One region of the Vibrio aphrogenes genome, then DNA from elsewhere that is predicted to be linked to it. Evidence: riboswitches for the same ligand, from Rfam matches in the RefSeq annotation. Region 1 holds a riboswitch; each other region holds the start of a gene.
What was found. A riboswitch is a leader RNA that binds a small molecule or an ion and turns the genes downstream of it on or off. The one in region 1 is predicted to bind thiamine pyrophosphate.

Region 1 (11,014 bases):
CCCTAGCATCGACTTGGTCATTTTGACCGGAGCCGCCGGGAGTGGGAAAACCATGTTAGCCATGGCTGCCGCATTAGAAATGACGATAGAGAAAAAGATGTTCGATAAGATCATCGTCACCCGTAATACCCCAGATATCGGTGAAGCCATCGGATTCTTACCCGGTACGGAAGAAGAAAAAATGATGCCTTGGTTAGCGGCAATTACTGATACGTTAGAAGCTTTGCATAAAAATGATCATTGCACCGAAGGATCCTTAAAATACATTTGCGATAAAGCCAACATCCAATTTAAATCGATTAACTTTATGCGCGGTCGTTCCATTCAAAATGCTTTTGTGTTGCTTGATGAATGCCAAAACCTCACCGCCTCACAAATTAAAACCATCATTACTCGTTGTGGTGAAGGCACCAAAATTGTGTGTTCGGGGAACTTAGCGCAAATCGATTCCACCTACCTCACCCCTGTCACCTCAGGCTTAACCTATATTGTTGAACGCTTTAAAAACTTTGAAGGCAGCGCCAATATTCACTTAAATGGCGTGGTTCGCAGCCGTTTAGCCGAATTTGCAGAAGAAAACTTATAATCTGTCTTCCTCTAAAACGGGCGAATTTACGCCCGTTTTTTTACTTAAGCTCAACCGAGGATAAGAGTGTCACAATAACAAGTCTACCTCGCTGAGATATAAGTGATAAAAATATCTATCCTATTACTTTGATTTTAAATAAGTTAGATACCTAAGCACTGTATTGAGTGACTTCTAATGATTCGCAGCTGAGGTTACTGAGAAAAGCCCGTTAATATCCTATTAATTTGAGACAATATCGTTTTGTTAGAATTAAAAAATATAAATTTAGTCCAAAATGATATTAGAGAACTTTAAGCGATCGCATTACCATCAGCCGCTTGTTTAAACCGAGTGGCGTGATCTGAGTCACAAAACATCAGTTTCCGCACCCGCTCACCACAAGTGGTCCCCATAATGCAAAACGATAAAAACATCACGATCATCAAGCGTGCCATACTACGCTTCCTTATTTTAGCTCTGCTAGTCGCTTTACCTGTTTTATGCATTCGTATTGATATCTTTTATTTTGATAATCATTTAGGCGAACTTTCCTTAACCGAGTTATTACAAGAAAGCATGTTATTGATTGCCACTTGCTTATTTGCTTTGATTGCCAAACACCAACCCGAGACTCGTCACGCCTACCTTTTAGTTACTGGCTTTTTTGCGTGCTTATTCATCCGTGAATTAGATGCGTTTTTTGACCTTATCTATCATGGGTTTTGGATTATTCCCGCACTCCTTGTTGCCCTTAGCGCTATTGGCTATGCGGCCAAACAACCACAAAAAACCATCCAAGGGTTATGTGAGCATGTGCAAAATAAAAATAGCACTTCAATGATGGTCGGATTGGCGATTTTATTGGTTTTTTCTCGCCTATTTGGTATGGGCAGTTTATGGGAAGGGATTTTAGGTGATGACTTTGTTCGTACCGTCAAAAATATTGCTGAAGAAGGCACCGAAGTCCTTGGTTATGTCATGATGTTTTATTCTGCATTATGCTATTACATCGACTCGAAACGCTCACTCGCCTCCCAAAAATAATATCAGGCAGGCGCTGTTTTGTGTTCTGATTTGCGCTCAGTTCAGCGTCTGCACACCGGATGGTATTTACAGGCAACCGATCTCAGACAAACGAGAAAGAATCATTGTTTAAGCTTCCAGCCCTCCGGCAGTAAGAAAGGCGGTGAATCCTTGGTTATGGTGACTAAGACTTAAACGTTCAATCTCTCCCACTTCACTAACTTGCCCTTGTTGCATAAAAGCAAAATGAGTGGCGATCATCTTAGCGTCACTCACATGATGAGTAACCATCAACACTGTGATTTGACGCTGCTTGGCTAACTTCGCCACCAATTGCAGCATCTCTTCTCGTAAAATAGGATCTAAGGCCGAAAAAGGCTCATCCAATAACCAGATAGCGTGTGATTGAACAAAACAACGCGCTAGTGCAACCCGTTGTTTTTGCCCACCAGACAATTGCTCAGGAAGCCTATCCAGTAAATCCTCGATACCAACCTGCTGCGCCGCTTCTTGTATTTGTTGTTGCTGCTGTGATGTCAGTTTTAATCCCGGGTGCAGCCCTAAGCCAATATTTTGTCGAACCGTAAGATGGGTAAATAAATTATGTTCTTGAAATAGCATCGCAATCGGACGTAAATGAGGGGCGGTTCCCACCACGTTATACCCATTAATTAAGATGCAGCCTGAATGAGGTTCTATAAACCCTGCCAGCAAACTGAGTAGTGTCGATTTACCAGACCCACTTGCCCCCATTAAGGCCATGATAGCGCCCGTGGGTAATTGCAGTTCAAATTCAAAGCTTTCGTTTTGGTATTCATAGCGCACTTGTCGTAAGGCAATCGCGACAGAGTGCGGCTTAAGGGGTTGTTTCATTATTGGCTACCACGTTTAAAAACTCGTTCAATTAACGTAAAACACAACACACTAAAAATCAGCAGACACAATGCCACCATCGCGGCGGCGTCCATTTGATAGCTGCCTAAGAGTTGAAACAAATACAAAGGCAAGGTCGTCAAAGACTGGCTCCCAAATAAAGCAATCGCACTTAAATCCCCCATCGAAAACATAAAGCAAATAGCAAAAGCATGAGCGATTGGCTTATTTAATGCCCGCCACTCTACTAAACGAAAACGACTCCAGCCTGACATACCAAGGCTTTGACACAGGTAGTGATATTGCTGTGCGGTTTGTAACATAGGCTGATTCAAGGTTTTAATAATATACGGCAGCCCCATTAGGCTATTAATCGCAATCACCACCCAAAATGCCAAACTAAATACATCCACTTGTTCACGTAACAACAAAAATAGCCCGGTACTGATCACAATCCCGGGGGTGACTAAAATAATGGTGCCCATTAATTCAATCTGACTGGCTCGGTGTTGCTGACCTTTTAATATCCAAGCTCGACTGGTCAATAAAATAGCAACCCCGAACACCAAGGCCAAAGTACTTGCCAGCATCGCAATTTGCAGTGATGCACTGAAAGCTTGCCAGAACTTACCTTGTTGCAACACAACAAAAGAGTGAGGATTCAGCCCTTGGATCACCACCATCATCAAGGGTGGCAATACCAAAAACATCGCGGCAATAATCCAAAATCCATCCCAAACTTTGGCTGCTCGGCTATCAATAAAATAGCGATATCCTTGGTGATGGGCCGAGTTCGAAGCGGGTAAGGTTCGCGTTAACTTCAACAACAATAAACTTAAACTACCGCATAGCAGCATTTGCCATAAGGCTAAAATCGCTCCAGTTTGTAAGTCAAAATCAAATTTAATCGCTTGGTAAATCGCCAGTTCAATAGTCGTTGATTTAGGCCCGCCTCCCAACACCATCACGGTTGAAAAGCTGGTAAAACACAGCATAAAGACTAAACCAGCAATATGCGGCAACTGTTGCTTCATTCGTGGCCATTCAACTTGGCGAAACTTATCCCAACCTTGCATTCCAAGATGGGCACACAGTTTATGTTGCTCATTTGGAATCGAATCTAAAGCATGCAATAACAAACGGCTCGCATACGGTAGATTAAAAAAGACATGGGCAATCAAAATGCCATTAAGACCATAAATAGAAAATGGCAATCGACTACCAAGCGATTGAAATAATTGAGCAATTAACCCACTATTGCCCAAAATAGCCACTAAGCCAAAAACCCCCACCAAAACCGGTAACACCAGAGTTGAAGCAAAAAGCTTAAGCAGTAAGGATTTTCCAAAAAAATGACGCCGAGATAAAGCATGAGCCACCGGAATGGCCAGCCCAACGCTTAACAGCATAGAAAAGGCGGCTTGATAAAAACTAAAAAACGTTATGTGACGCAAATACGGATCGGAGACAATCCAGCCGACATTCAAGGTGGGGGCATGTTGAATTAAGGCCGCCACAGTTGATAGCACAAACAAGCCAATCGTTAGCGCAATAACAATACCAAACTTAGGGACGGCAACCTTTACCATGCAACAACCCTAGCAAGTAGCCAGTAGCCTGAGATTGGCAGGCTACAAATCCGATCCTGATGCATTATTGGGTCAGCGCCATTTGCCATTCACGCGTCCAACTTTTTAGCTGCTTAGCAACCACGTCAGGGTCCAATGACAACATGGCTTTCGGCATCGTTAATTGCTCATAGCCTTTAGGTAGCGGCACATCCGTCACTGGGTACATCCAATTACCTGTGGCCATTACCGACTGAAAATCATCACTGAGAATAAACTGCATAAACTCATCCGCCAGCTTTTGATGCTTTGAGCTTTTGAGCTTGGCGGCCAACTCAATTTGTGCGTATTGCCCTTCAGAAAACGTGGCCGCGGCGTAATTAGGATTATTTTCCGCAATGATGTGATAGGCCGGTGAAGTGTTATAAGACAACACCATGTCACTCTCGCCTTTCAAAAACATCGGGTAAGAATCTGACCAACCTTTACTGACAGTGACGGTTTTTTTCGCCAGCTGTTGCCAGGCTTTGGCGGCGTCATTGCCATACACATCTTTCATCCAAAGCAATAAACCTTGGCCGGTAATGGAAGTGCGAGGATCTTGATAAATAATCGTAAAATCATCACGCTCAACAAGCTCTTTCAAACTCTTTGGTGGGTTTTTCATTTTGGTTTTGTCATACACAAAAGCAAAATAACCATAATCAAACGGCACAAAATATGGACTATTCCAACCACCAGGAATAACCACTTTCGAAGTATCAACTTGATGCTTTGCCAGTAACCCTGTGGCTTGCGCTTGTGCCATGATATTGTTATTCAAGCCCAGCACGATATCCGCTTGAGTATTTTTTCCTTCCATGCGAATGCGGCTCAATACCGAGCCCCCATCATCTAAGGCAACAAAATTCAGCTCACAACCACATTGGCTTTCAAAAGCGGTTTTTATTTTTGGCCCAGGTCCCCAATCAGAAGTAAAGGAATCGTAGGTATACACAGTTAAGACAGGTGATTGCTCCGCCATTGCTGGCATCGCTGCAAGAGTTGAACAGGAAAGTGCGAATAAGGTCAAAGATTTTGAGGTGAAGTTCACTAGAGGCATCCTTTTTAGTGAGCGTTATTAATACCCGGCCAAGGAAAAGGAAGGAATCCCTACCTCATTTCCTACGCCAGCATTATCTGGTTCAGGTCACGGGTATTTTCTCAGCCAACGTCTAAGTTAGCACCCCGATGAGTCATCTCGTTACAACCTCTCCAGTCACAAGAGGTCATTCGTGTCTAGATTGTAGTGTTTTGTATACAATCAATCTAGTCGTTATAAACAAAAGTGTTAGTTACGTTGATCATAGCCCCACCGAGGCACTAATCCTTGTTCAATACCAAGATGATCAAGTATACGCGCCACCATAAAATCGATTAAGTCATCAATGGTCTTTGGCTGATGATAAAAGCCTGGGGCCGCAGGCATAATCGTAACCCCCATTTGTGATAATTTGTGCATATTTTCCAAATGCAAGGTCGAGAAAGGGGTTTCACGCACCACTAACAGTAGTTGTCCCCGCTCTTTTAGCACCACATCGGCGGCGCGCTCAATCAGGTTGTCTGACATACCATGGGCAATCGAGGCAACACTCCCAGCAGAACAAGGACACACTACCATTTTTTTAGGGGCTGCCGAACCGGAAGCTACTGGAGAAAACCAATCTTCTTTACCACACACCACCAGCTTTTCCGTGGCACAATTTAGGTGCTTCACCAAGGCTTGTTGCGCTGCTTCTGGTCCTGACGGTAATTTCAAATCATGTTCCGTCGCCATGACCACTCGAGCAGCAGAAGAAATCAACAGATACACAGTGTAATCCGCAGCCAGTAAACATTCTAAGAGACGTAACCCATAAGGCGCGCCAGAAGCGCCGGTAAAAGCTAAAGTGATTCGTTTATCGGTTGTTGGCGTCATGCTTTTTCCTATCGCTTTAGTAGGCAAAAAGATCATCATGATCTTTTTACCTACTTTATTCTTTTTGCCTACTATGTTCTTTTTGCTCTCGCACTCTTCATTAAGAGTTAAGATCCATAGATTATCAAAAGGTGATTAGCTACTTTTCTGTTCTAATGCTTGTAACAATTTAGCGTGAATGCCTTCAAACCCACCATTACTCATCACCAGAATTTGATCGCCAGATTGCGCACGCGCCACAATATGGGCGACGAAATGCTCCATATTGTCATCTACATAACTTGGTTGCGGGCATTGATCAGCTACCTCTTGTACCTTCCACTTAATATTATTAGGTTGGTATAAGCACACTTCATCAGCATGTTGAAAAGCCGCTGCTAAAGTCTGTTTATGAACTCCCATTTTCATGGTGCTCGAGCGAGGCTCAAAAACGGCAATGATCTTGCTATCACCAACTTTATTACGCAAACCTTCTAAAGTGAGATTAATCGCCGTAGGGTGATGAGCGAAATCGTCATACACTTTGATGCCACCAACTTCACCTTTTAGCTCTAAACGGCGCTTGGTATTAATAAATTTCCCTAAAGCTTCACACGCAAGATCTGGCGTCACACCGACATGACGGGCAGCAGCAATCGCCATTAAAGCATTATTAACATTGTGCTCACCCACTAAATCCCATTGGACTTCAGCCTGCAATTGGCCATCTAAATAAACTTTAAAGTGGCTACCGTCTTTTTGAATTTTCTCCGCTTTCCAATGCCCATCATCACCAATGTATTCAAGCTCACTCCAACAGCCTCGCTGAATCACATCTTTTAAGTCCTCATCATTCGTGGGAACTAAGATACGCCCATTGCCTGGCACAGTACGGACCAAATGATGAAATTGCCGCTTGATCGCTTCAAGATCGTCAAAAATATCCGCATGATCAAACTCCAAGTTATTCATCACTAATGTACGCGGATGGTAATGCACAAACTTAGAACGCTTATCAAAAAAAGCACTGTCATATTCATCAGCTTCAACCACAAAGAACATGCTTTCGCCTAAACGAGCCGAGATCCCAAAGTTACCTAAAACCCCACCGACTAAGAATCCCGGAGCATAACCACAATCTTCTAAAATCCATGCCAGCATACTGGCAGTGGTGGTTTTACCATGGGTGCCGGAGACAGCTAAAACCCAACGATCATGTAAGAGAAACTCTTGTAACCATTGCGGCCCTGAGGTGTATTTCAAATTGTGATTTAAAGCATATTCAACACAAGGGTTGCCTCGGCTCATGGCATTACCAATCACTACCAAATCCGGTGCTGGATCTAATTGCGAAGGGTCAAATCCTTCAATTATTTCAATGCCTTGTGATTCAAGTAACGTGCTCATTGGTGGGTAAACATTGGCATCACAGCCTGTGACTTTATGCCCAAGTTGACGAGCTAAAACTGCAGCACCGCCCATGAATGTGCCACAAATACCAAGAATATGAATATGCATAACCGCGGTTCCTACCTCATTTGAGAGGCGTCGATGATTGGAAAAATGAAAGCAAATAGTACCGTAAAGTCGCCAAAAAGTACGCTGAGAATACACATAAATGCTGAACTTTTGTCACATGACCACAATCTGCACCTTATGAACGGAATCCTTTTGCTGAGTCAAGTCATCAGTGCCTTTCTTTAACCTTTAGAGGTCACATTTGTGACATTTTACAAGTTACTTCATTACCATTAAAAAGTTTGCCAATTTACAATCGCATAAACCTTAATTTTGAAGGTATTAGTCTTGTTAAGCCTAACGACACTCTAAAAGGAATAATCATGTCGACCATGCGCACACTTGGTGAATTTGTTGTAGAAAATCAGCACCACTTCCCCCATGCCAGTGGGGAGCTTTCTTCATTACTCGGTTCCATCAAACTGGCCGCAAAAATAGTTAACCGTGAAATCAATAAAGCTGGCCTAGTGGATATTACCGGTTCTGTCGGAGCGGAGAATGTTCAAGGCGAAGAACAGCAAAAACTCGACTTATACGCCAATGAAAAATTTAAAGCGGCGCTCGAAGCACGCGACCAAGTCTGTGGCGTTGCTAGTGAAGAGGAAGATGAAGCGGTCGCCTTTAATAAAGATCTCAATAAGAATGCCAAATACGTTGTCTTAATGGACCCACTTGATGGTTCATCAAATATTGACGTCAATGTGTCTGTCGGCACCATCTTCTCGATTTATCGCCGCGTCTCACCGATTGGCAGCGCCCCGACACAAGAAGATTTTTTACAACCCGGTCATAAGCAAGTGGCTGCTGGTTATATTATTTATGGCTCTTCAACCATGTTGGTTTACACCACAGGCAATGGAGTGCATGGCTTTACTTATGATCCTTCATTAGGTGTGTTCTGTTTATCCCATGAACGTATGACCATTCCTAAAACGGGCACCATCTATTCCATAAACGAAGGTAACTATATTCGTTTTCCATTAGGCATCAAAAAATACATCAAATTTTGCCAAGAAAATGTTCCTGAAGATAATCGCCCTTACACCTCACGTTACATTGGCTCTTTAGTTGCCGATTTTCACCGTAACTTATTAAAAGGTGGAGTGTATTTATACCCAAGCACAGAAAGCCACCCCAATGGTAAACTGCGTTTATTGTATGAATGCAATCCTATAGCATTTTTAATGGAACAAGCAGGCGGAAAGGCTACCGATGGAAAAGATCGCATTCTTGATATAAAACCCACCGAGCTGCATCAACGTGTGCCTTTTGTGGTCGGCTCTCCGCTAATGGTTGATCAAGTAGAAAGCTTCTTAGAGCAATATCCCGAAGAATAATCACGAGTTCATTCAAACCTATCTGCATTAAAGCACCATCTCACAAGGGTAACGATTGAAGCGGGTTACCCTTGTGTTTGCCGTGCTGGTGAGCGCTCTACGCCAAATATGTTCACTCAACCGCACGCACTCTAGCGCTATTTATTTATACTCTTTAGTGAGTCAATCTCCTTGTCATCCTCATTATCCAAAACAGTTTTTATTCTCATTGGAACTCGCATCTTTAAGTGACTTGGGTATAATCAAGCGGTTAATTTTCATTTCAACCCTTTTCATTTCAACCCAGAGAAAGGAAGCCTCATGAGCTTGAATAATGTTCCTGCTGGTAAATCATTGCCAGATGACCTATATGTTGTAATCGAAATCCCAGCCAATGCGGATCCCATCAAATACGAAGTCGACAAAGACAGCGGCGCAGTATTTGTCGACCGTTTTATGTCAGCGCCAATGTTCTACCCTTGTAACTATGGTTACGTGAATCACACCTTGTCTTTAGATGGTGATCCGGTTGACGTATTAGTACCAACGCCATTCCCTCTAATGCCAGGTTCAGTAATTCGTTGTCGTCCTGTTGGCGTGCTAAAAATGACTGATGAGTCAGGTGAAGACGCAAAAGTGATCGCGGTTCCTCACAGCAAATTATCGAAAGAGTACGACCACATCCAAGACATCAACGATGTACCAGAGTTGCTAAAATCGCAAATCACGCACTTCTTCGAGCGCTATAAAGATCTTGAACCGGGTAAATGGGTAAAAGTAGACGGTTGGGAAGATGTTGCGGCAGCACGTAAAGAAATTCTAGAATCTTACGAACGCGCCCAAAAGTAATTCTTATTATTTATCCATTAAAAAAGAGCCATTCATCGGCTCTTTTTTTAATGGTGCGACTTTCGGTTACATGAAAGACCAATCGACCTCATTATCGGCTCCATTATCGGCTGATTGTTGCTTGTTAAAAGGCTTGATAGCGACGTTTAACTTTTCATTTATAAGAGAAGTTAATTGTAGAATAACTAGCTTTCGCTGCGGGTAATTATTTTCCTGCAGATTGCGACTCTAACCCCGACATATAATCCTCACGAAAGAAAGGATCGAGATTGTCACATGTCCCTCGATAAGGTTGGCCGGTAGCCCCTAACCATGAGGCATTTTGACTACAAAACTGTTTCAACCCTTTCTCATAACCTTGCTGATAAGCTTGATAAGCGCTATCGGTGAGCAGCGTTGATTGCTTAGCCAATTGCTCCTGACTATGTTCAACAAAGCCTTTCGCAGCCATTTGTTCCCCATAAGCCTGCCAATCTTGAGTATTAGCGGTATCCGGTAAGCCTTGTTGAGAAACGCAACCAACACTCAATAATAACGTTAAAAGCACGATATTTATTCTCATCAGAGTCTCTCCATTGCACATCAAAGTGATGAAAGTGACGAAGATTATGCCCCCTCGTTTTAACCTCATGACTAAAAAGTCTCGCTTAAAAGCATGAGTTAAAAATAGGAGCAATACGTTGAACCAATCACCCGTTAGTCATGACCTTTAAGCATTAGCCTATTTAAGCATAGCATCGTTAATTCAAGCGGTGCCTCTTCTTTTCTATTAGACAAGATTCACAACCACATTGCGACAACAACAAGCTATGTGTTTCTGCGTTTTGTACGCACTTATCAATTTTGCGTTTGACACCAATCTCCCGTAAAAATACGTCGTTTGAGCGAACGGGGATCTTGATATAAATAAATCCAAGCGGGCCCATAAGGCGTATCGATTAATTGGCGATCGTATTCGTGGGGATAATCTTCCAGCAGGTCTAAACGAGCCAAGGTCGCGTCGTCTACACGATAGACTTCTCCTACCAACAGCTCATCCCCTTTTATCGCAGCCGGATACTCACCAAGGTCAAATAAATGAAAATGTTTTTCGGTGATATAACGCCCTAGAAATTGACTCTGCGCCAATAAAAAAGCGTTAGATTGACCCTGGCGCAACGTGCCATACACAAAAACTTGAGCGGACATTCCTTGTTCCTTCTTTTATTTCTTTGTTCCTTCTTTTATTTCTTTTTTCGTTATCCCTATCTCTTCGTTATTAAGCCTAAGCTTAGTGAATCAAGAAACGAGAAGGCAACAGACATCGTATTAGTGGAAGCTAAATTGATAGAGGAAATCCACCGCGCTATCGACGCCAGTGACC
Region 2 (11,014 bases), 230 kb from region 1:
TTCCCACCACAGGACCTATCACTCCGGATTCAGAACATTTTAAACCAGCACTATTATCTTGATATGGCACAGCACAGTGGTAACAAGGAGAAGGTTGTTTTTTAAAGTCAAAACTCATCAATTGACCTACCCAACCAATGGCTGAGCCAGAAATCAATGTGGTTTTACTTTGTTGACAAGCTTGATTAACCGCTTGACGAGTCGGAAAATTATCGCTGCAATCGAGTACAACATCGGCCAGCATCACTTCTAAATTCAATTGCGCATCTTGTAAGAAAGTACTCACACTGCGCACTTTGCAATTTGGATTTAATTGCTTCAGTTGCTCTGCCATTGCTTGCGCTTTGTTTTTTCCTAAATCACTGTCACGGTACACTACTTGGCGCTGCAAATTGGAGGTCTCCACCGCATCACCATCAGCAACCACCAAACTACCAACTCCAGCTGCCGCCAAATACAGAGAAGCAGCCGAACCTAAACCGCCACAACCGACCAACAAAACTTTACTTGCCATCAAGGCTTGCTGCCCCTTTTCTGATACTTCTAGCACCATGATTTGTCTTTGATAGCGTTGAAATTGTTGGTCGTTCATTGTGTGTCCTTATTACCTAAGCTGAAAGTTATTCGCTCAGTACGAGTTGTGGTTCCACTCGCTCCGGCGTCATAACTTGATAGAAAGAATCTATCGCCAATTGTATATCATCTGCCAAGGTAATAGCACGAACCACCGCCAAACTACTGACACCGGTTTGCCATACTTGTTGTGCATTATCGAGATCGATACCCCCAATAGCGACAGTCGGATAACGGGAACCAACGCATTGTTGATATAACCCTAACTTAGTCACTCCTTGAGGCTTAGATGGCATCTGTTTAGTGGTAGTAGCAAAGATGTGTCCCAGTGCAATATATGAAGGCTTATATTGCGTAGCTCTTAGCAATTCATAATAACCATGGGTGGATATCCCTAAACGTAAGCCAGCCTGATTGATGGCTTGCAAATCAGCATCAATGAGATCTTCTTGCCCCAAATGGACACCATAAGCACCATGCTTAATCGCTAATTGCCAATAATCATTAATGAACAATTGCGCCTTGAACTGTCGTCCAAGCAAGATGGCCTTTGTGATTGCCAGCTCAATATCCTTTTCAGAGCCCTCTTTGATCCGTAATTGCAGAGTTTTAATGCCTCGCTGTAATAAGGTTTCTAGCCAAGCAAGGGAACTCACAACTGGATATAACTTCATTTCTTCACGCTGAATGTTAGGAAAAAGACCATTCATTTGCGGTTCTAGCGTTGAGAGCTCCTGAAAAGATAATGGGTCACTCGGCCATGTTTCACGTGAAACATCGATGTGTTTTAAAGCCAATCTGGCAATCACTAACGCATCTTCGACTGGGAAACCTTGTGCGATAGCAGTAAGAAACCAGCAATAATGACGTAGATAATTCGCTTTATCGATACCTTGCTTTTGTGCCACTTTTACTGTTCTCCCATCAGCAAAGCGACAAATATCGAGGTATTTATCACTGCCCGCCACCCCAATATAAAGATGAGCAACCTTAGAATCGTCACCTTCACAGTTTGCTGGCTTTACCCCATAACGAATGGCGATATCAAACTCTCCTGTGATGGAAGTATCACCGGTAAACTGAGGTTGAATATAATAACGGTTATCTTCCGTTACCACCTGACAGGCAAAAAGATTGCTATCAATATTGTGTGCAATTGTTAGAGAAAGAGGTGCTAACCCCACTTCTTGTGCTGCGAGAAAACAAGCTTGTAATTGCGTTGCCAACAAATCATGAGCCTCGACACACAACTCAATTCGATTCATGCACAGCCTCCTGTTGCTCACCTGAATGAGATGTCTCTTCATCAATGCCGGTAACCGCAGGATGATATAACTCAGAACCGGATGCTAAAAATTCAGCCGATTTTTGTTTCATCCCTTCTAAGGGATCATCCAACATTTTTATTTCAATGGCCTGATCAGCAGCAACTTGTTCCGTGTCTTTAGCATACTCACGCACTTCTTGAGAAATTTTCATTGAGCAAAACTTGGGGCCACACATCGAGCAAAAGTGAGCCACCTTGCCAGATTCTTGTGGCAAGGTTTCATCGTGAAAAGCTAAAGCTGTTTCAGGATCGAGAGAAAGGTTAAATTGATCATGCCAACGGAATTCAAATCGAGCTTTCGACAAAGCATTATCGCGAATTTGCGCCCCTGGATGGCCTTTAGCTAAATCCCCAGCATGCGCTGCTAATTTATAAGTAATCAGGCCGGTTTTAACATCCTCTTTATTCGGCAAACCTAAATGCTCTTTGGGGGTGACGTAGCACAACATCGCACAACCAAACCAACCTATCATCGCCGCACCAATACCAGAGGTAATATGATCGTATCCCGGTGCAATATCGGTGGTTAAAGGGCCAAGAGTATAAAAAGGCGCTTCATGGCAATGTTTCAATTGCTCATCCATATTCTCTTTGATCATATGCATTGGCACATGCCCTGGGCCTTCAATCATAACTTGTACATCGTACTCCCAAGCCACTTTAGTCAGTTCACCTAAGGTGCGTAACTCAGCAAACTGAGCTTCGTCATTGGCATCAGCAATAGAGCCCGGGCGCAGACCATCTCCAAGTGAAAGTGCTACATCGTATTGAGCACAGATTTCACAAATCTCACGAAAATGAGTATATAAAAAGCTTTCTTGATGGTGAGCCAGGCACCATTTGGCAATAATAGACCCCCCACGAGAAACAATACCAGTTACACGTTTAGCGGTTAAAGGCACATAGCGCAACAACAAACCGGCATGAATGGTAAAGTAATCCACCCCTTGTTCAGCTTGTTCAATTAATGTATCTCGCATCACTTCCCAAGTTAGATTCTCAGCAATGCCATTCACTTTCTCTAAAGCTTGATACATAGGAACGGTGCCAATCGGAACAGGGCTATTACGCAAGATCCATTCACGGGTTTCATGAATATTTCGCCCTGTTGATAAATCCATAACCGTGTCGCCCCCCCATCGAGTTGACCACACTAACTTTTCGACTTCTTCTTCAATAGAAGATGACACCGATGAGTTACCAATATTGGCATTCACTTTGATTAAAAAGTTACGCCCAATGATCATTGGTTCCGATTCAGGATGATTAATATTGGCAGGAATGATCGCCCGTCCTTCGGCCACTTCTCGGCGCACAAATTCAGGCGTAATTTCTTTAGGTAAATGCGCACCGAAGTTTTGTCCTAGGTGCTGCTGATTCAGTTGCTCATCAGCAAATTTTTGACGCCCCATATTCTCACGAATAGCAATAAATTCCATTTCAGGGGTAATGATACCTTTACGAGCATAATGTAACTGGGTGACACATTGTCCAGTTTTGGCTTTACGAACGTGAGGTAAATTGCCGTAACGTAGATCATCAAGCGTTTCATCATTTAAACGTTGTTGAGTAAATGATGACGATACAGCTTTTAAATATTCAGTATCGTGACGCTCCTCTATCCAGCGTTCTCTGAGCTTAGGCAGTCCTTCGTAGAGGTTAATTTCATAATTAGGATCGGTGTAAACACCAGAGGTATCATAAACTTGAATTGGCTCATTTGGCTCAAATACCGGTTTATCTTTTGAACCACCAATCAAACTATCCGCAAGGCTAATCTGACGCATAGGTACTCGTAAATCAGGGCGACTGCCTTCAATATAGACTTTCTGTGAGTTGGGATAAGGTTGAACCGATAATGAATCAATAAAGTTTTTAGCAGCCATTCTGGCTTGTTTACGACTTGACGACATAGCATTTTCCTTTAACTGTATGAGTTAGACCCTATATAGGGAAATGCTTGACGGATTTGATGCACAAGAATGTCACTGTGAAATACAGCTACATATATAGAGGGGTAATTGATGTAAAGATTACTCTTCTCTCGTTCCCTTCGCAGGTATTAGCCTGATCAGGTTCAACGGATCCCGCAATGCGGTCTCAGCCTTATGGCACTCCGACAAGTGAATATGATTATAACAATTAATTAACGTATGACAATAAGGTAAGCTAAGATTAATTTTTAATCAGAAGATGAAAACCAACCCAAGCGGCAGAAATACTCAAGAATACGTTCAAGAATACGTTTAGACCCATTTTAAAAAATGCACCTTGCTGCATCAGTAGCACGTTATCCATAGAGAATGTTGAAAAGGTTGTCAGTGCGCCTAAAAAGCCTAACCCAATGATAAACCTCCATGGGCTTGCCGATATCATTTCATTTTGCAAAGCTGCCATCAGTAACCCCATAATGGCTGAACCCACAACGTTTACTGCTAATGTGCCGTAAGGAAATCCTTTACCTAATAAATAGACACACAGTTCAGACACTAAATACCTAGAACATGCACCAAATGCCCCGCCTAATGCTATATAGCCTAAAATCACTAATTGACCCACAATCCACTCGCCTTAAATTAAAATGTAATCAAATATATCGTACTTTATCTATCATGATGATCTTTGTCACTACAATCTAAGTTTTAATCTCTCTCACAGCTCATAATGGAGGATAAACTGATGTACACAGATAAAAGACTGACTCTATATTTAATATAAGAATAGATAAAATTGACGAGACTTTTCTTAATTTATGCTCATCACAGGAATTAGAAGGTCAGAAATGACATAAGAAAAAGGCTTAATAGCAAGGCTGAAATTTTTGATAACTCGTTGGTTTACAATTAACTTTTTTAAAAACGAAAAGTTAAACCCAGGTTATCGAGCCTTTTAACAAGCAAGAATGATCAGATAATTACTACAATTGGAATTAGTACCATTGAGATTATCTATATTCATATTGGATATTTCATTTTCTACAGACGTAAAAAAGCCCGACTCTTACGAATCGGGCTTCTTACTCTTTATTCAAGATATGTAAGTGGCGGAGTGGACGGGACTCGAACCCGCGACCCCCGGCGTGACAGGCCGGTATTCTAACCAACTGAACTACCACTCCACAGTGTCTATTCAGTATAAATATTTGTTTATTTTAGTTTTTTGAAAACTAAAATAAAAAATTAAAGCCTGGCGATGTCCTACTCTCACATGGGGAGACCCCACACTACCATCGGCGCTACTTCGTTTCACTTCTGAGTTCGGCATGGAATCAGGTGGGTCCAAAGCGCTATGGTCGCCAAGCAAATTCTTTTGTTAAACGCTCAAGCGTTTAACTTAATTCGGAAAGCTGCTTTGTTATCTCTAACTCGTTCTCACACTCATTCAAGCATGTCTTATATCTATTAAGTCCATCAAAACCCTTTAGGTGTTGTATGGTTAAGCCTCACGGGCAATTAGTATTGGTTAGCTCAACGCCTCGCAGCGCTTACACACCCAACCTATCAACGTTCTAGTCTCGAACAACCCTTTAGGACACTTAAAGTGCCAGGGAAGACTCATCTCAGGGCTCGCTTCGTGCTTAGATGCTTTCAGCACTTATCGATTCCGAACTTAGCTACCGGGCAATGCCATTGGCATGACAACCCGAACACCAGAGGTTCGTCCACTCCGGTCCTCTCGTACTAGGAGCAGCCCCCTTCAATCTTCCAACGCCCACGGCAGATAGGGACCGAACTGTCTCACGACGTTCTAAACCCAGCTCGCGTACCACTTTAAATGGCGAACAGCCATACCCTTGGGACCGACTTCAGCCCCAGGATGTGATGAGCCGACATCGAGGTGCCAAACACCGCCGTCGATATGAACTCTTGGGCGGTATCAGCCTGTTATCCCCGGAGTACCTTTTATCCGTTGAGCGATGGCCCTTCCATTCAGAACCACCGGATCACTATGACCTGCTTTCGCACCTGCTCGAATTGTCATTCTCGCAGTCAAGCGGGCTTATGCCATTGCACTAACCACACGATGTCCAACCGTGTTTAGCCCACCTTCGTGCTCCTCCGTTACTCTTTGGGAGGAGACCGCCCCAGTCAAACTACCCACCAGGCACTGTCCTCACCCCAGATAATGGGGCTAAGTTAGAACATCAACACTACAAGGGTGGTATTTCAAGGTTGACTCCACATCCACTGGCGTGAATGCTTCAAAGTCTCCCACCTATCCTACACATGTAGGGTCAATGTTCAGTGCCAAGCTGTAGTAAAGGTTCACGGGGTCTTTCCGTCTAGCCGCGGGTACACTGCATCTTCACAGCGATTTCAATTTCACTGAGTCTCGGGTGGAGACAGCGTGGCCATCATTACGCCATTCGTGCAGGTCGGAACTTACCCGACAAGGAATTTCGCTACCTTAGGACCGTTATAGTTACGGCCGCCGTTTACCGGGGCTTCGATCAAGAGCTTCTCCGAAGATAACCCCATCAATTAACCTTCCGGCACCGGGCAGGCGTCACACCGTATACGTCATCTTACGATTTTGCACAGTGCTGTGTTTTTAATAAACAGTTGCAGCCACCTGGTATCTGCGACTCCCGGCAGCTTAGAGAGCAAGTCTCATCACCGCTAGGAGCGTACCTTCTCCCGAAGTTACGGTACCATTTTGCCTAGTTCCTTCACCCGAGTTCTCTCAAGCGCCTTGGTATTCTCTACCCGACCACCTGTGTCGGTTTGGGGTACGATTTCTTACAAACTGAAGCTTAGAGGCTTTTCCTGGAAGCATGGCATCAATGACTTCACTACCGTAGTAGCTCGACGTCGTGTCTCGGCCTTAAGATTTCCCGGATTTACCTAAGAAATCAGCCTACGCACTTGAACCTGGACAACCATCGCCAGGCCCACCTAGCCTTCTCCGTCCCCCCATCGCATTTGTAAGAAGTACGGGAATATTAACCCGTTTCCCATCGACTACGCTTTTCAGCCTCGCCTTAGGGGTCGACTTACCCTGCCCCGATTAACGTTGGACAGGAACCCTTGGTCTTCCGGCGAGGGAGTTTTTCACTCCCTTTATCGTTACTCATGTCAGCATTCGCACTTCTGATACCTCCAGCAAACTTCTCAGTTCACCTTCAACGGCTTACAGAACGCTCCCCTACCCAGCACAGTAAACTGTACTGCCGCAGCTTCGGTGTATAGCTTAGCCCCGTTACATCTTCCGCGCAGGCCGACTCGACCAGTGAGCTATTACGCTTTCTTTAAATGATGGCTGCTTCTAAGCCAACATCCTGGCTGTCTGAGCCTTCCCACATCGTTTCCCACTTAGCTATACTTTGGGACCTTAGCTGGCGGTCTGGGTTGTTTCCCTCTCCACGACGGACGTTAGCACCCGCCGTGTGTCTCCCGGATAGTACTTACTGGTATTCGGAGTTTGCAAAGGGTTGGTAAGTCGGGATGACCCCCTAGCCTTAACAGTGCTCTACCCCCAGTAGTATTCGTCCGAGGCGCTACCTAAATAGCTTTCGGGGAGAACCAGCTATCTCCAGGTTTGATTGGCCTTTCACCCCTAGCCACAAGTCATCCGCTAATTTTTCAACATTAGTCGGTTCGGTCCTCCAATTGATGTTACTCAATCTTCAACCTGCCCATGGCTAGATCACCTGGTTTCGGGTCTATACCTAGCAACTCGACGCCCAGTTAAGACTCGGTTTCCCTACGGCTCCCCTATACGGTTAACCTTGCTACTAAATATAAGTCGCTGACCCATTATACAAAAGGTACGCAGTCACACCACGAAGGTGCTCCTACTGCTTGTACGTACACGGTTTCAGGTTCTATTTCACTCCCCTCACAGGGGTTCTTTTCGCCTTTCCCTCACGGTACTGGTTCACTATCGGTCAGTCAGGAGTATTTAGCCTTGGAGGATGGTCCCCCCATATTCAGACAGGATAACACGTGTCCCGCCTTACTCGATTTCACTGATTATGATGTGTCGGTTACGGGGCTATCACCCTGTATCGCCAAGCTTTCCAGCTTGTTCACCTGCATCATTAAAAGCTTAAGGGCTAATCCAATTTCGCTCGCCGCTACTTTCGGAATCTCGGTTGATTTCTCTTCCTTCGGGTACTTAGATGTTTCAGTTCCCCGAGTTCGCCTCATTAACCTATGTATTCAGTTAATGATAGTTGCTTATGCAACTGGGTTTCCCCATTCGGAAATCGTAGACTCAAGTGGCTTTTACTGCCTAATCTACGCTTATCGCAAGTTAATACGTCCTTCATCGCCTCTGACTGCCTAGGCATCCACCGTGTACGCTTATTCACTTAACCATACAACCCAAAAGGGTCTTTATGTATGTTCAACTAAATAAGGTTTTAGTTTGTTGATATTTAAGAGGGTAATCTTAAATATCGTTGCCGGACTCAATAGATGTTTTTGCCTACTTTTATGAAAAAGTAGATAAAAACTAGAATACAAGACACTTGAATGTGTGTTGTGTGTTTATCTTAAAGATAAACATTGAGAACTTTTATTTGATAACTTAATTACAGCCTTGAGCTGTTTTATTTTACTTTTTCAAAAGTAAAAACAAATTAAGCTATCAGTCAGCTTTCCAAATTGTTAAAGAGCATAAAGCATAAAGCTTTAATCAATAACCGAAGTCATTCATTAAAACTCTACTTTAATCTAAGTAAACCTAATCAATCTGTGTGGGTACTCATCAAAAATAATCTTCGTATAAGGAGGTGATCCAGCCCCAGGTTCCCCTAGGGCTACCTTGTTACGACTTCACCCCAGTCATGAACCACAAAGTGGTAAGCGTCCTCCCGAAGGTTAAACTACCTACTTCTTTTGCAGCCCACTCCCATGGTGTGACGGGCGGTGTGTACAAGGCCCGGGAACGTATTCACCGTGGCATTCTGATCCACGATTACTAGCGATTCCGACTTCATGGAGTCGAGTTGCAGACTCCAATCCGGACTACGACGCACTTTTTGGGATTCGCTTACTTTCGCAAGTTCGCTGCCCTCTGTATGCGCCATTGTAGCACGTGTGTAGCCCTACTCGTAAGGGCCATGATGACTTGACGTCGTCCCCACCTTCCTCCGGTTTATCACCGGCAGTCTCCCTGGAGTTCCCGACATTACTCGCTGGCAAACAAGGATAAGGGTTGCGCTCGTTGCGGGACTTAACCCAACATTTCACAACACGAGCTGACGACAGCCATGCAGCACCTGTCTCAGAGCTCCCGAAGGCACACCTGTATCTCTACTGGCTTCTCTGGATGTCAAGAGTAGGTAAGGTTCTTCGCGTTGCATCGAATTAAACCACATGCTCCACCGCTTGTGCGGGCCCCCGTCAATTCATTTGAGTTTTAATCTTGCGACCGTACTCCCCAGGCGGTCTACTTAACGCGTTAGCTCCGAAAGCCACGGCTCAAGGCCACAACCTCCAAGTAGACATCGTTTACGGCGTGGACTACCAGGGTATCTAATCCTGTTTGCTCCCCACGCTTTCGCATCTGAGTGTCAGTATCTGTCCAGGGGGCCGCCTTCGCCACTGGTATTCCTTCAGATCTCTACGCATTTCACCGCTACACCTGAAATTCTACCCCCCTCTACAGTACTCTAGTTTGCCAGTTTCAAATGACCTTCCGAGGTTGAGCCCCGGGCTTTCACATCTGACTTAACAAACCACCTGCATGCGCTTTACGCCCAGTAATTCCGATTAACGCTCGCACCCTCCGTATTACCGCGGCTGCTGGCACGGAGTTAGCCGGTGCTTCTTCTGTTGCTAACGTCAAGCAACGCAGTTATTAACTACGAAACCTTCCTCACAACTGAAAGTACTTTACAACCCGAAGGCCTTCTTCATACACGCGGCATGGCTGCATCAGGCTTTCGCCCATTGTGCAATATTCCCCACTGCTGCCTCCCGTAGGAGTCTGGGCCGTGTCTCAGTCCCAGTGTGGCTGATCATCCTCTCAGACCAGCTAGGGATCGTTGCCTTGGTGAGCCATTACCTCACCAACTAGCTAATCCCACATAGGCGTATCCAATAGCGCAAGGCCCGAAGGTCCCCTGCTTTGCTCCGAAGAGGTTATGCGGTATTAGCCATCGTTTCCAATGGTTATCCCCCTCTACTGGGCAACTTCCTATGCATTACTCACCCGTCCGCCGCTCGTCAGCGAAATAGCAAGCTATTTCCTGTTACCGCTCGACTTGCATGTGTTAGGCCTGCCGCCAGCGTTCAATCTGAGCCATGATCAAACTCTTCAATTAAAGTTTTTGTGGCCGCTCTTAAATAAAGAGACGACCGGCTCAACGAATACTGACTTCAAAACTATTCTTCTTAAAAAGAAGAAGTAACTTTAAAGCTATTATCTATCCAACAGATAGATAATGAATTGACTGTGCCGCTATTATTTATTTTCACTTTAAAAAGTGAAATCAAACCAGCTCAAGGCTGACTCTTTTAATAGCCGTTTGGTCACTCAGTTCATTGATAAATCTTTTTGATTATCATCAACGAGTGCCCACACAGATTGATAGGTTTAAATTGTTAAAGAGCGTTGTTCTTATCGATAATGCTTAGTGCATCTCGTTGAACAGGGCGGCCATTCTAGCGCTTTAAAAGTTAGTGTCAAACACTTTCTTACAACTTTTTTTCGCAAACCTTTTTGAGAAGGTTTTGACCTCTAACCCGTGCTGCAGCTTGGCTGCGTGCTCCGTGTCAGTGAGGTCGCATTATAGAGAGTTAACTTAGCTTGGCAAGCCATTTTTTACGTTTTTTTGTTTTTATTTACCGTTCGTTCAAAAAAGACACTAAAGCTTTTATTTTTGCTACTTTTTACAGCGATTTCTCGATGCTTTTTGTAAATTGAGTCACTTTTTCCCAATTTGTGTATTCCACTTCTTTACTTGTATCCGTTTCACCTTTGGTCATTCTCATAATCAATTGAATCATCATTCGATCAAACCAAGAATAACGTGGATATAATAGTGCCCCAGCAAAAACACCAATCTTTTTCGGTTTCCATGGAGATTTCTTCAAGAACGTCTGAATATAGACACTACCTTCTGGTGTATCCTTGCCTTCTTTACGAGCTGTCAGATTGACACTA
Region 3 (11,014 bases), on a different replicon from region 1:
AATGTTGATTTAACTCTTGGCGATTACATGACCGTCATTTTAACGGCGACATTAGCTTCTGTTGGTACAGCTGGGGTTCCAGGTGTTGGTCTGATAATGCTGGCGATGGTTCTAAATCAAGTTGGCCTACCTTTAGAAGGTATTGCACTGATCATGGGCGTTGACCGTTTACTTGATATGATTCGAACCGCGGTCAATATTACTGGTGACAGCGTGGTCACTTGTATTGTGGCGAAATCTGAAAATGAACTGGATATTGAGACTTTCAATAACCCAGATGCAGGCGAAATAGAATTAGCACTAAAACGTTCTGCATAATACTTTCTTAATAACATAAGCCCCTGATGACATTCTATTGCGATGCTCATTGGGGGCTTGTTTTTTCACTCATCTTTTACGCTCATAAAAATACATTCACACGCCTAAACCTGTAACAAGATCGCGACAATATCGTCACTCACGTGCTACCCTGACCTTTCCTTTTTATTCAGATGTTTTTCACTATGAATCAAGAATTAAAAGCCACTATTCTCCTCATTATAACGACGATTTTAGCGGGTCTAGGTTGGATATTTTCCAAGCAATCGATAGCGGGTCTTCCCCCTTTTGCTTTCATTGGTATACGCTTTATTGCTGCCTCGTGTTTCATTTTACCGTTTTGTTATAAACAACTGCTCACGCTCACTAGTAAACAATGTTTAAATGCGGCGAGCGTTGGCCTTATTATGTCTGGTGCGTTATTGACTTGGGTAACCGCCATTTCCGTTACCGACACCTTGGCGGAAGGCGCTTTTATTTCCAGTCTTGCGATGTTATTTGCACCTTTTGTAGGCTGGTTGCTTTTCAAACAAAAACCTATTCGTATGTTTTGGGTTTCATTACCTTTTGCGATTCTTGGTTTAGGGTTTTTATCTCTCTCTAATGGCTACCATCAATCCCCAAGCCAGATTTGGTTTCTGATTTCAGCCGTGTTATTGGCCTTTCATTTCAACTTTAATGCTAAGTATGCGCAAAGCGTGCCAAGCTTAGTTCTTGCGTGTATCCAGCTTTTTGTAGTGGGTGTGGTGGCTTCTATCGCCTCATTACTTTTGGAACAATGGCCAACAGAGATATCCAATATTACTTGGCTGTGGGTAGGACTTAGTACCGTAGTCGCAACAAGTTTACGCTACGTAATGCAAACCATTGGACAAAAATTAACGACATCAGGCAATGCGGCAATTATTATGATTTTAGAACCTGTCTGGGCGAGTTCATTGAGTGTGGTATTTTATGGTGATGATATGCCTGCTGGAAAGATTATTGGCTGTGGTTTAATTTTGTGGTCACTTTTCGTTTATCGAGGGGGCGCAAAACTATTAGAAAGGCGACTCCGCTCATCTTAACTCAGCTAAAATTAATTCAACAAGCCACAATAAAGGCGATTCAACCCACAAAACTTGACCATCATTTCGTGGATTGGAACGATTTTGAACTATCGATTTTTTTGAGTGCCCTGTTTTAACTGTCTTTTGTGAACGTCAATACTTCTTTTAAAGGCTAAAGGCTAAAGGCTTTTATGGCTTAGCATGAGCTGTTTGAGCTCTTGAGCGGCTTTAGTCGGATCGCAGGACTGACAAATAGCAGACACTAAGGCAATACTAGGGACGCCCGTCTGAGCAATCTCAGCGATATTGGTATCGGTAATTCCACCAATGGCAACTAGTGGCTTATTGCTTTGCTTCACTGCGTTACTTAGCCCTGCTATTTCCCATTGATATTGGGTATCGAGTTTAGTTGCGGTATTAAAAATGGTGCTGATGCCTACATAATCCACATCCAATGTTTGCGCTGCCTGTAATTGCTCAGGACTTTCTACCGTAAGACCGACTATTTTATCATTACCCATCAATCGCCTTGCTATTTCAACTGGCATATCGGATTGCCCAAGATGCACGCCATCAGCCTCGACGGCTAATGCGACATCGACACGATCGTTGATAATTAAAGGAACTTTATTGTTTTTCAACGTTGCTTGCTTAACGTCCACTAAAGAATCAGCATTAAAAGCATCAATGAGGGTTTTTACAATTTGTGCCCTTTCGATAAATTGACGAACGTTATTATTTTTGTGGCGAACTTGCACGATAGACACTCCGCCCAACAAAGCTTGATGAATTAATCGCTGCAAAGCCTCGCCGCTGGTCCCTTCATCCGTCACCAAATACAATGGGTAGTTAAAATCGCGATTAAAGCTCATAAATAGCACTCTCTAAAGTATATTCAATTGCTTGGGCATCTAAGCCATAAAGTTTATCTAAAATATTGACCTGCATTGAACCCGGCCCTTGACTGTGTTTAGCGGCTAATTGACCACAAACGCCCAAAATCGCAGTGGAGCATAAACCTGCACAATCAAGGTCTATGGCAGCAAAGGCCCCCGTTAAAGCAGTATGGGTACACCCCATCCCCGTAATTTTAGGCATCCATTCATGACCATTGTTAAACTGATGGATGCCCTGGTTCGTAACTACGTAATCTAACTGGCCAGAAATGACCACTTGCCGCGCACCATAATGATCAATGAGATGTTGCGCCGCAAGTATCGCCTTTTCACTGGCATCTAAAGCATCGACACCCTTGACTTGGCTTTTTACATTCGCCAAAGCCATGATTTCGGAAGCATTGGCTCGCACGATAAGCTTATCGGCTAATTGACTAAACTCTTGAGCCACCTGAGTTCTTAACTGACTAGCACCACATCCGACAGGATCGAGAATGACTGGTTTACCGCATAAATTAGCTTGAATAATGGCAAAGCGCATACGCTCAACCCAAAGTGAGTCTAATGTGCCAAGGTTAATCACTACCGCTTTAGCAATATTCACCATTTCAGCCATTTCTTGACGACTATGCGCCATGATGGGTGAAGCTCCAATAGCCAGTAAGGCATTCGCGGTATTATTCATCACGACATAGTTGGTCACATTCAAAATCAAAGGCTGTGTGTAGCGGAGCTGTTGTAATCGCTGAGAAATGATCGCATGCATGGGTAACTCCTAGGTAAAATCGATAATCAAGGTCATGATTAATGAAAAGCATAAAAGTGATGAACGGGGCCAGAACCTTTGCCAACACTTAATTGATCGGAAGCTTGTAGTGCTTGTGAGAGATAGGCTTTGGCCTTTTCAACCGCTTGATTTAAATTTTCACCTTGCCCTAAGTAACAAGCGATGGCCGAAGATAACGAACACCCCGTACCATGCGTATTTGGAGTGACTATTCGAGGATGAGAAAACGAGGTAACTTGATGCGCTCGAATCAACCAATCGGTACTTTGTGATCCTTGAAAGTGCCCACCTTTTAACAACACATCGACATCGTTAAATGTTGGACAAGATTGAACCTTCTCAATTAACTCCGACATTTGCGCTTCAGTATGCGATTTTTGACTGCCTAATAACAATTCAATTTCTGGTAAGTTAGGAGTTAGAACATCTACTAAAGGAATTAAACATTGCTTAAGCGTTTCAATGGCTTTGGGTTGAATAAGGGGGTCTCCACTAGTGGCGACCATGACGGGATCTAACACAACATTCATTAAGTTATAGTGCTTTAGCTTTTGTGCGATTACTTCAATAATCTGGCTATCATTCAACATGCCGATTTTAACCGCAGCAATATCCATGTCGCTAAAAATCGCGTCTAATTGCTCAGCAACAAATGATGGTGATACTGGAAAGATTGACTGTACGCCTTGTGTATTTTGCGCCGTTAAAGCGGTAATAGCCGAACAAGCATATCCCCCCGTCGCAGAAATTGCTTTTATATCGGCTTGAATACCTGCTCCACCACCAGAATCAGAGCCCGCAATGGTAAGAATATTTGGAATCTTAGAGGATGAGTTATTATGAGACATATTACTTCCTTATGCGCATGGAAGTAATAGACGTGTAGCGAAAAGCTTTCTCCAGGAGACACGTACATTAGTTCCCTACGCCAATGTTAATTGGATCAGGTTCAACGGGTCTCACCTTGGTGATCTCAGCCTAATGGCTCCCCGACTAATATTGGTTAATCTAAAGGCCAAACTGGGTAAAGTAAAGCGTTACCTTATTCGATATGATTATTCTATTGAATGCTAGCTCTATCATTATAAAAGCAATTTCACTGCGAACATGTTAACGTCTTATCTCTCATCAAGGCTGGCTGTATAATTACGGAAACAACACAATCATGGATGGATTACTCTTAGAATCTCAACATATCCTCAGAATGAGTGTCTTTCTCATCATTTTTGCTCTTATGGCGACTTGGGAAGCGGTTCACCCCAGAAAAACGCTCAGTCAGCCCAAATGGTATCGTTGGTGTAATAATTTAGGTTTAGTGATCATCAATAGCCTTCTGTTACCACTCTCCTTACCTTTCCTCGCGATTATGGCAGCCTCTATCGCTCAATCACAAAGTATCGGGCTACTGAATCAATTTACACTTCCGAAACTACCAGTAGTGATTTTATCCATCATATTATTGGATATGTGTATTTATTGGCAGCACCGTATTTTCCACCAAGTACCGCTATTATGGCGCTTACATCGAGTTCATCATGCAGACCAAGATATTGATGTCACCACAGGTGCACGTTTTCATTTTATTGAGATATGGTTATCCATGATTTTGAAAATAACGATCATTTTCGGCTTAGGTATCCCGGTGATTGCTGTACTCTTATTTGAAATAATCTTGAATGGCTGCGCCATGTTTAATCACAGTAATGTCAAGATCGCTCCTCAACTCGATAAAGTGTTAAGAAGTGTCATTGTGACGCCAGATATGCATCGAGTTCATCACTCTGTCTACCGCAACGAAACGGATAGTAATTACGGCTTTTGTCTTTCCTTATGGGATCGTGTTTTTGGGAGTTACATAGCGCAACCCAAAGCAGGACATCAAAATATGCAAATTGGGATTAATCGATTCCGTTCATTGAAAGAACAAGGGCTGCTCAAGATGCTGACGCAGCCGTTCCGAGATCGCTAATCGTGACCGTGTCACTAAAAGAACTTCAACCAACGCAATAAGATAAACTCAAAAATAAACGTCACCACAAGCCCGACACAAAAGACCATAAAGGCCATCGGATTATCGACCCCAGGGATGCCGCCAATATTAATGCCAAGTAACCCGGTTAAAAAACTTACCGGTAAGAAAATGGCTGCAATCACCGTAAAAAGATAGGTGTTACGGTTCATTTTTTCCGCTTGGTCTTGTTCGATGTCCGCCTTAATCAGTTGAATTTGTTCAAGATAAAAATCGATTGATTCATTAATTCGAATCACCGTATCCAATGAGTTACGCATTTTTAATTCAACATCTTCCATTTCTGGATGCTGGACTTCCAAAAAATCATCATGCGCATAACGCTGTGGTTTCATAAAACGACGTAACTTGAGTAATCGCTTATGAATGACATGCAGATCATGATGGTTACCATTGCCTTCTTCAATTTCAAACAGCTGATCTTCCACCGTATCTAAAAAGTGTGCAATGTTTTGATTTAACCCATCAATGATCGCCAATAATAACCGAGCCGTGGTTTTCGGTCCGCGTTGTTCATCGAGTGCTTGACGAATTTCCGTAATCGCTTTTGAAGATATCTTCCGTGTCGAAATTAAAATGCCTTTGTGCCATAAAATACGAACACTAAGCATATCATCTGGCATCGCGCCTTCATTGAGATTAACGCCTCGCATGATGAGCAAAAATGACTGATCTTCAAATAACTCAAATCGAGGTCGGGTATCATCGGCAAGCAAGCTATCCACTACCCCTGTTTCAAAATCATTTGCCAACAGCCAATGGCGTAATTCTTTGGCTTCACGCTGGCAATGATACCAATGATGCTCTTGAAGCAAACCAAGTGGCTCTGTGGGTTCCACTCTTTTGGCAGGAAAGGTAGAAAAATCCCAAGATTCAATCAAAAAGCTATGCGACATAGTGTGTACTCTATTCTTCGATTAATACTACGTCCTATTTAGGCAGAGGAAACCTTACGGTTCAAGAAATAGTTATGATTAATGATGATTATCGTTACAATATTAAAAAGTTATCACTAACAGATGATTATCATCACTCCATCAAGGATGACCTTCAATGAAGAAACTGCTTATCAAGAAAATTAAGATCGGGATGTTATTTGTCATTCCTTTGGTCTTTGCTGGCTGGGTGGTCAATGCAATCGTAACCTTTATGGATAAAACGGCGGCGTACTTTCTACCAGATAGCTGGCATCAATTATTAAGTGGTATTTGGGGCTTTGGGCTCTTTGCTGCCTTGTTGCTAATGCTCATTATCGGAATCATTTTTGATGGTCACTTACAGCAACGTTTTTATACTTGGCTCTCAGATAAAACCATTAACCGGATTCCTGGCTTTGGCATTATCCATAACTCCACCAAGCAAATCATGGAAGCCTTAACCTCGGAAGAGTCTCCGTTTAAAAAACCGGCTTTTGCACGCTCTTGGTCCGGCGAGAATTCGAAAGAAATAGTATTTGATTTGGGGCCGACTTGGATGATTCCAACTCAAAATGGCGAGAAGTTTATGGGGCCAGATGGTCAATTTTATCCAGTTCCAGAAGAAGGTTATCATGTGGTTTTTGTCCCTCAAGCGATTAACCTTTCTAATGGTTATGTACGCTTTGAAAAACAAGAAGATTTACTTTATGTGCCGCATTTATCGGTTGAACAATTGACTGCAACGTTGATTTCATGTGGCTTAACCTTACCGAAACAACCGAATGATGCTTTAGGTAAGGTCTTGAAAAATGAGCAAGAAATGCAACAAGCTTTAGCCGAATGGAAACAACAAGCGTCTAATCCTACCTCCAAGCAGGAATCTAAAAACAAATAATATCGCCGTTGTTTTATTAAGAGCCGTTCATATTTCAGGCTTAACCGACTCTAAGCTCATTAACGGCAAGCTATTTGACTATAGTTTTTAAATTAACCATAGCTTTTAAATTAACCATGAGTATTTAAATTAACCATAGCTTTTAAATTAACCATGAGTATTTAAATTAACCATAGCGTTTAAAAATAGCCTGCCAGACGTAACTTAATCGAGGGGTTATTGAAAGGCTGGACGCTGCGCAAGTTTTTCATACCAAGCGTTAATATTTGGATACGTTTGTAACGCTTTGATCTCTAAAGCACGTTCACAAACAAAGCCCACCAATAAGAAAGCAGTAATATCGGCAACGCTGAGTTTGTCACCGGCCACAAAAGCATGACGACTTAACTGCTTATCGAGCTTTGGTAAGAACTCTTGTACACGTAATTTAGACTCTTGTCCCCACTCCGGCACACAACGTTCACGGTCACTATATACGCCCGATAAATTGCGAAATGCTTGGAAGCCCGCATATAAACCATCTAATTCCACAATGCGTTGCCACATTTCGACTTTACCTGCCTCGGCCGGTGTTTCACCAAACAAAGATTTATTATTGGTTGCTTCAGCAAAATAACGGCAAATTGCAATACTTTCACTAATGTTGGTTCCATCATCTAGCTCTAGCATCGGCACTTTACCATTGACACTTTTATCAAGGTATTCAGGAGTTAAGTTTTCACCATCGCGGACATTAAGCTGCACCCTTTCCACTTCAATCCCCATCTCTTTAAGAAAGATCCCCACACGAAGAGAACTTGGGTTGGTAGCAAACTCATATATTTTCATGACTGATTTCCTTTTCTGAACGTTCGTTTAGATATAAGCTAACCAATAACTAAACGATCAGTCAACAATTAGTTTAAGTCGTGAACGGTTTTTGCTACATTGAATGACCACTGTGGGTAACTCCTCCCAACGATTAACAGGCCGTTAAGTTGATTTGTTAAATAAAATAATCAACAAAACCAAAGACAAAGGCCGAGGTCAACTTCAATTAAGTGAGAAATATGGCTAGAAAAAGCAATTTTGATAGAGATGAGAAACTGATTGAAGCTATGCAGCTTTTTTGGCAACAAGGGTATGCCAATACCTCGATTTCCGATCTCGTCGCACATTTAGGCATTAATCGCTTCAGTATTTATAACGCCTTTGGAGATAAGTACGCCCTTTACCAAGAAGCGTTAGAATATTATTTCGAACATACCAGCAAACCTGCCGCTCAAATGCTATTTTATCCAGAAGCAGATCTTCATACTCTGGAAAGCTTCTTATTAGCTTTTGTTGAGCGACAAAAACAACAACAATTTGGCTGCTTTATTCAAAACGCTTTACTTGAACATGGCCCACGCGATCAATCCGTACAAGGTGTGGGCAACAAACTCATGCTGCATTTAAGTGACGGCGTCACTCATTGTTTAAGCAATGCAATAAAACTTGGACAGCTTCATCCGCAAGCTGATCTTAGTGGCTTAGTCTCTCTTATTGTCACTCACATTCAAGGCATTCGTGTACTAGGTAAAGCGGCGCAATATGGTTATTTAGAAACGGCCACACAAGCCTTGTTCGGCTTATTAAAGTCTCAAAAACTAGACTCAATCCATTAAAAAAGCGGTGAGCCATCTCGCCCCACCGCTTATCTTTGTTTGTACTCTCTTTGCTCGTACTATCTTTTTTATAGATTAATACTAGTACGTTAAAGTTTGTACACTGATAGTGTTGTTACATCTTCATCGTGATGGTGTGAATTACCACATCAAATCATCTGGTACAACAAAGTCAGCATACGGATCGTCTTCATCTTGCTCTTCTTGAGTCAATACATTATTCAATACAATACTGTCTTCATCTCGCTGATAAATTTTATCAGCCACACTGGCAGGAATGATCGCATAACCCTCTAAATAACGGGCAATTGCCAAACGGCCTTTGGTCAGTTGGTCTTGAGTCGGCTTATCTACATACAGCTTTTTGACTAAAGAACCATCCGTAAAGTTATAACCAATCTCACCGTCGGCGATTTCAATGCGGTTCATTTCAATCAATTGCTTAACTTGTGCCTTCAATTCTTTGCTCAAAACTTGTTGTTTTTGCTCTGCACTCAATGCCTTATCACGTTCAAGTTGTGCTTTTTTATTGGCTTCTACCGCTTCTCTTGCTTCACGCGCTTGTACACGAGATTTCTTTGACGATTTCTTCGCTTTCTCTAATTTTTTGCTGCTAACCAGTCCTGCTTTCAGCATTTGTTCTTGTAATGTTAGTTTTGCCATGAGGTTCTCTTACTGCCTAGTTTGGGGTAATTATACCTTTAAAAAGATCCAATTTGCGAGACGGATATATGCTAGAATCTGCCGCAAATTGCGATTTCACCCATTCGTTATCAGATAAATAACTAACATGAGTATGCCAATGCCCTCTTCCTCCCTTCTTTCCATCACTGAAATAGAATCTCAAGTTGAACAATGGTTACTTGATGTGGTGATCGGATTGAACTTGTGTCCGTTTGCTGCAAAGCCTCAACGTAACAAACAAATCAAGATTTTTGTCTCTCAAGCAACCGTGGAAGAACAATTACTTGAAGATGTGTTTCAAGAACTGACTACTTTGGTGAACACCCCGGTTTCTGAACTTGAAACTACGCTGGTGGTGATCCCAAACATGCTAGAAGATTTTGATAACTATAATTTCTTCTTAGATTGGATTGATGCGCTGATCAAACAAGAAAACTGGGAAGGCGTATTTCAAGTGGCAACCTTCCATCCAGATTACTGCTTTGCAGGTGCGCAACCGGAAGATGCTGAAAATCTAACCAACCGCGCGCCATATCCTGTGCTTCATCTTATTCGTGAAGAAAGTATGGAACGCGCAGTAAAACATTACCCTAACCCAGAAGCCATTCCAGACATCAACATTGCTCGGGTTGAAAGCTTAACCACAGAGGAAAAGCAACAGCTATTTCCTTACCTTTTTAATCTTCGCTCAACTGAAACAAAGAAATAGAACATTATTATGAAACGAGTTGTCCTCTACGTTGCCGATAAATGCCCTCACTGCAAAGCGGCCAAAATGTATCTCGACTCCAAAGGCATTAAGTACCGTTTGTGCAATGCTAAAATGCAACGTGGTCGTAAAGAATTAGAAGCCATTGGCGCTCGCAGTGTACCAGTTCTAAAAATTGGTGATCGCATGATGGCAGGCTGGAATGCCGCTAACTTTGATAAAATCTACAATAGCTAATCTTGTTAAACCCAATTTATGGCCTAGCCTAATCTAGAGCCACTATTTTTAAGCCAATGCGAGCTGGCTAATCAAAAGGTTTGCCCGAGCATTTGCTCTTCCTTTAAGGACATTATTTTGACTAACACCAATACCGCCTTTTCTAGCCTTGCTTTAGATCCGGCATTGATCGAAAACTTAACCTCTTTAGGTTATGAATCTATGACTCCTATCCAAGCCGACAGTTTACCGCTGATGATTGCCGGTAAAGACGTGATTGGGCAAGGTAAAACCGGCTCAGGCAAAACCGCTGCCTTTGGCCTAGGCTTACTGGCAAACTTAAATGTAAAACGCTTTCGGGTACAATCTCTCGTGCTGTGCCCAACGCGCGAATTAGCCGACCAAGTTGCTAAAGAAATTCGTAAGTTAGCACGTAGTATTCATAATATTAAAGTGCTGACTTTATGTGGCGGCATGCCATTTGGTCCACAAATTGGTTCATTAGAACACGGCGCGCATATTCTGGTTGGTACACCCGGGCGTATTTTGGATCACCTAGATAAAGGGCGTATTGATTTATCGGAATTGAACACCTTAGTGCTTGATGAAGCCGACCGCATGCTAGACATGGGCTTTCAAGACGCATTGGATGCTATCATTGAACAAGCCCCAACCCAACGTCAAACATTGTTATTCAGTGCAACCTTCCCGCCAGAAATCAAGAGCATCGCTAATAGAATCATGCGCAACCCTGAACTTGTGAAGGTAGAAAGCCAACACAATCATTCCAGCATTTCGCAGTTTTTCTACAAAACCGATTCGTTTGACGACCGTTTAAAAGCGACACAAATCTTGTTGTTAAAACATA

Region 2: it holds a riboswitch for thiamine pyrophosphate, as region 1 does, so the genes downstream of both, thiC (phosphomethylpyrimidine synthase ThiC) here and thiB (thiamine ABC transporter substrate binding subunit) in region 1, are expected to answer to the same signal.
Region 3: it holds a riboswitch for thiamine pyrophosphate, as region 1 does, so the genes downstream of both, thiD (bifunctional hydroxymethylpyrimidine kinase/phosphomethylpyrimidine kinase) here and thiB (thiamine ABC transporter substrate binding subunit) in region 1, are expected to answer to the same signal.

Annotation. Positions count from the first base shown of each region.
Region 1 covers NZ_AP018689.1:311,936-322,949, reverse strand. Annotated here, with positions in the region: gene VCA1004_RS01590 (PhoH family protein) at 1-586, shown strand, start outside; gene VCA1004_RS01585 (hypothetical protein) at 983-1,612, shown strand; gene thiQ (thiamine ABC transporter ATP-binding protein) at 1,721-2,464, opposite strand; gene thiP (thiamine/thiamine pyrophosphate ABC transporter permease ThiP) at 2,464-4,053, opposite strand; gene thiB (thiamine ABC transporter substrate binding subunit) at 4,118-5,134, opposite strand; TPP riboswitch at 5,177-5,272, opposite strand; gene VCA1004_RS01565 (flavin prenyltransferase UbiX) at 5,363-5,989, opposite strand; gene mpl (UDP-N-acetylmuramate:L-alanyl-gamma-D-glutamyl-meso-diaminopimelate ligase) at 6,125-7,486, opposite strand; gene fbp (class 1 fructose-bisphosphatase) at 7,810-8,823, shown strand; gene ppa (inorganic diphosphatase) at 9,124-9,651, shown strand; gene VCA1004_RS01545 (DUF2799 domain-containing protein) at 9,857-10,213, opposite strand; gene VCA1004_RS01540 (gamma-glutamylcyclotransferase family protein) at 10,489-10,839, opposite strand; gene tamB (autotransporter assembly complex protein TamB) at 10,960-11,014, opposite strand, start outside.
Region 2 covers NZ_AP018689.1:82,580-93,593, reverse strand. Annotated here, with positions in the region: gene VCA1004_RS00435 (HesA/MoeB/ThiF family protein) at 1-592, opposite strand, end outside; gene thiE (thiamine phosphate synthase) at 621-1,838, opposite strand; gene thiC (phosphomethylpyrimidine synthase ThiC) at 1,825-3,813, opposite strand; TPP riboswitch at 3,932-4,029, opposite strand; gene crcB (fluoride efflux transporter CrcB) at 4,076-4,459, opposite strand; tRNA gene VCA1004_RS00415 (tRNA-Asp) at 4,942-5,018, opposite strand; rRNA gene rrf (5S ribosomal RNA) at 5,085-5,200, opposite strand; rRNA gene VCA1004_RS00405 (23S ribosomal RNA) at 5,332-8,219, opposite strand; rRNA gene VCA1004_RS00400 (16S ribosomal RNA) at 8,630-10,172, opposite strand; gene hemG (menaquinone-dependent protoporphyrinogen IX dehydrogenase) at 10,741-11,014, opposite strand, start outside.
Region 3 covers NZ_AP018690.1:487,077-498,090, forward strand. Annotated here, with positions in the region: gene VCA1004_RS13440 (dicarboxylate/amino acid:cation symporter) at 1-318, shown strand, start outside; gene VCA1004_RS13445 (DMT family transporter) at 504-1,385, shown strand; gene thiE (thiamine phosphate synthase) at 1,547-2,239, opposite strand; gene thiM (hydroxyethylthiazole kinase) at 2,229-3,029, opposite strand; gene thiD (bifunctional hydroxymethylpyrimidine kinase/phosphomethylpyrimidine kinase) at 3,068-3,898, opposite strand; TPP riboswitch at 3,954-4,052, opposite strand; gene VCA1004_RS13465 (sterol desaturase family protein) at 4,216-5,019, shown strand; gene VCA1004_RS13470 (zinc transporter ZntB) at 5,034-5,975, opposite strand; gene VCA1004_RS13475 (DUF502 domain-containing protein) at 6,133-6,891, shown strand; gene VCA1004_RS13480 (glutathione S-transferase family protein) at 7,108-7,719, opposite strand; gene VCA1004_RS13485 (TetR/AcrR family transcriptional regulator) at 7,941-8,537, shown strand; gene VCA1004_RS13490 (DUF2058 domain-containing protein) at 8,679-9,200, opposite strand; gene VCA1004_RS13495 (DUF1415 domain-containing protein) at 9,340-9,930, shown strand; gene VCA1004_RS13500 (glutaredoxin family protein) at 9,940-10,167, shown strand; gene dbpA (ATP-dependent RNA helicase DbpA) at 10,285-11,014, shown strand, end outside.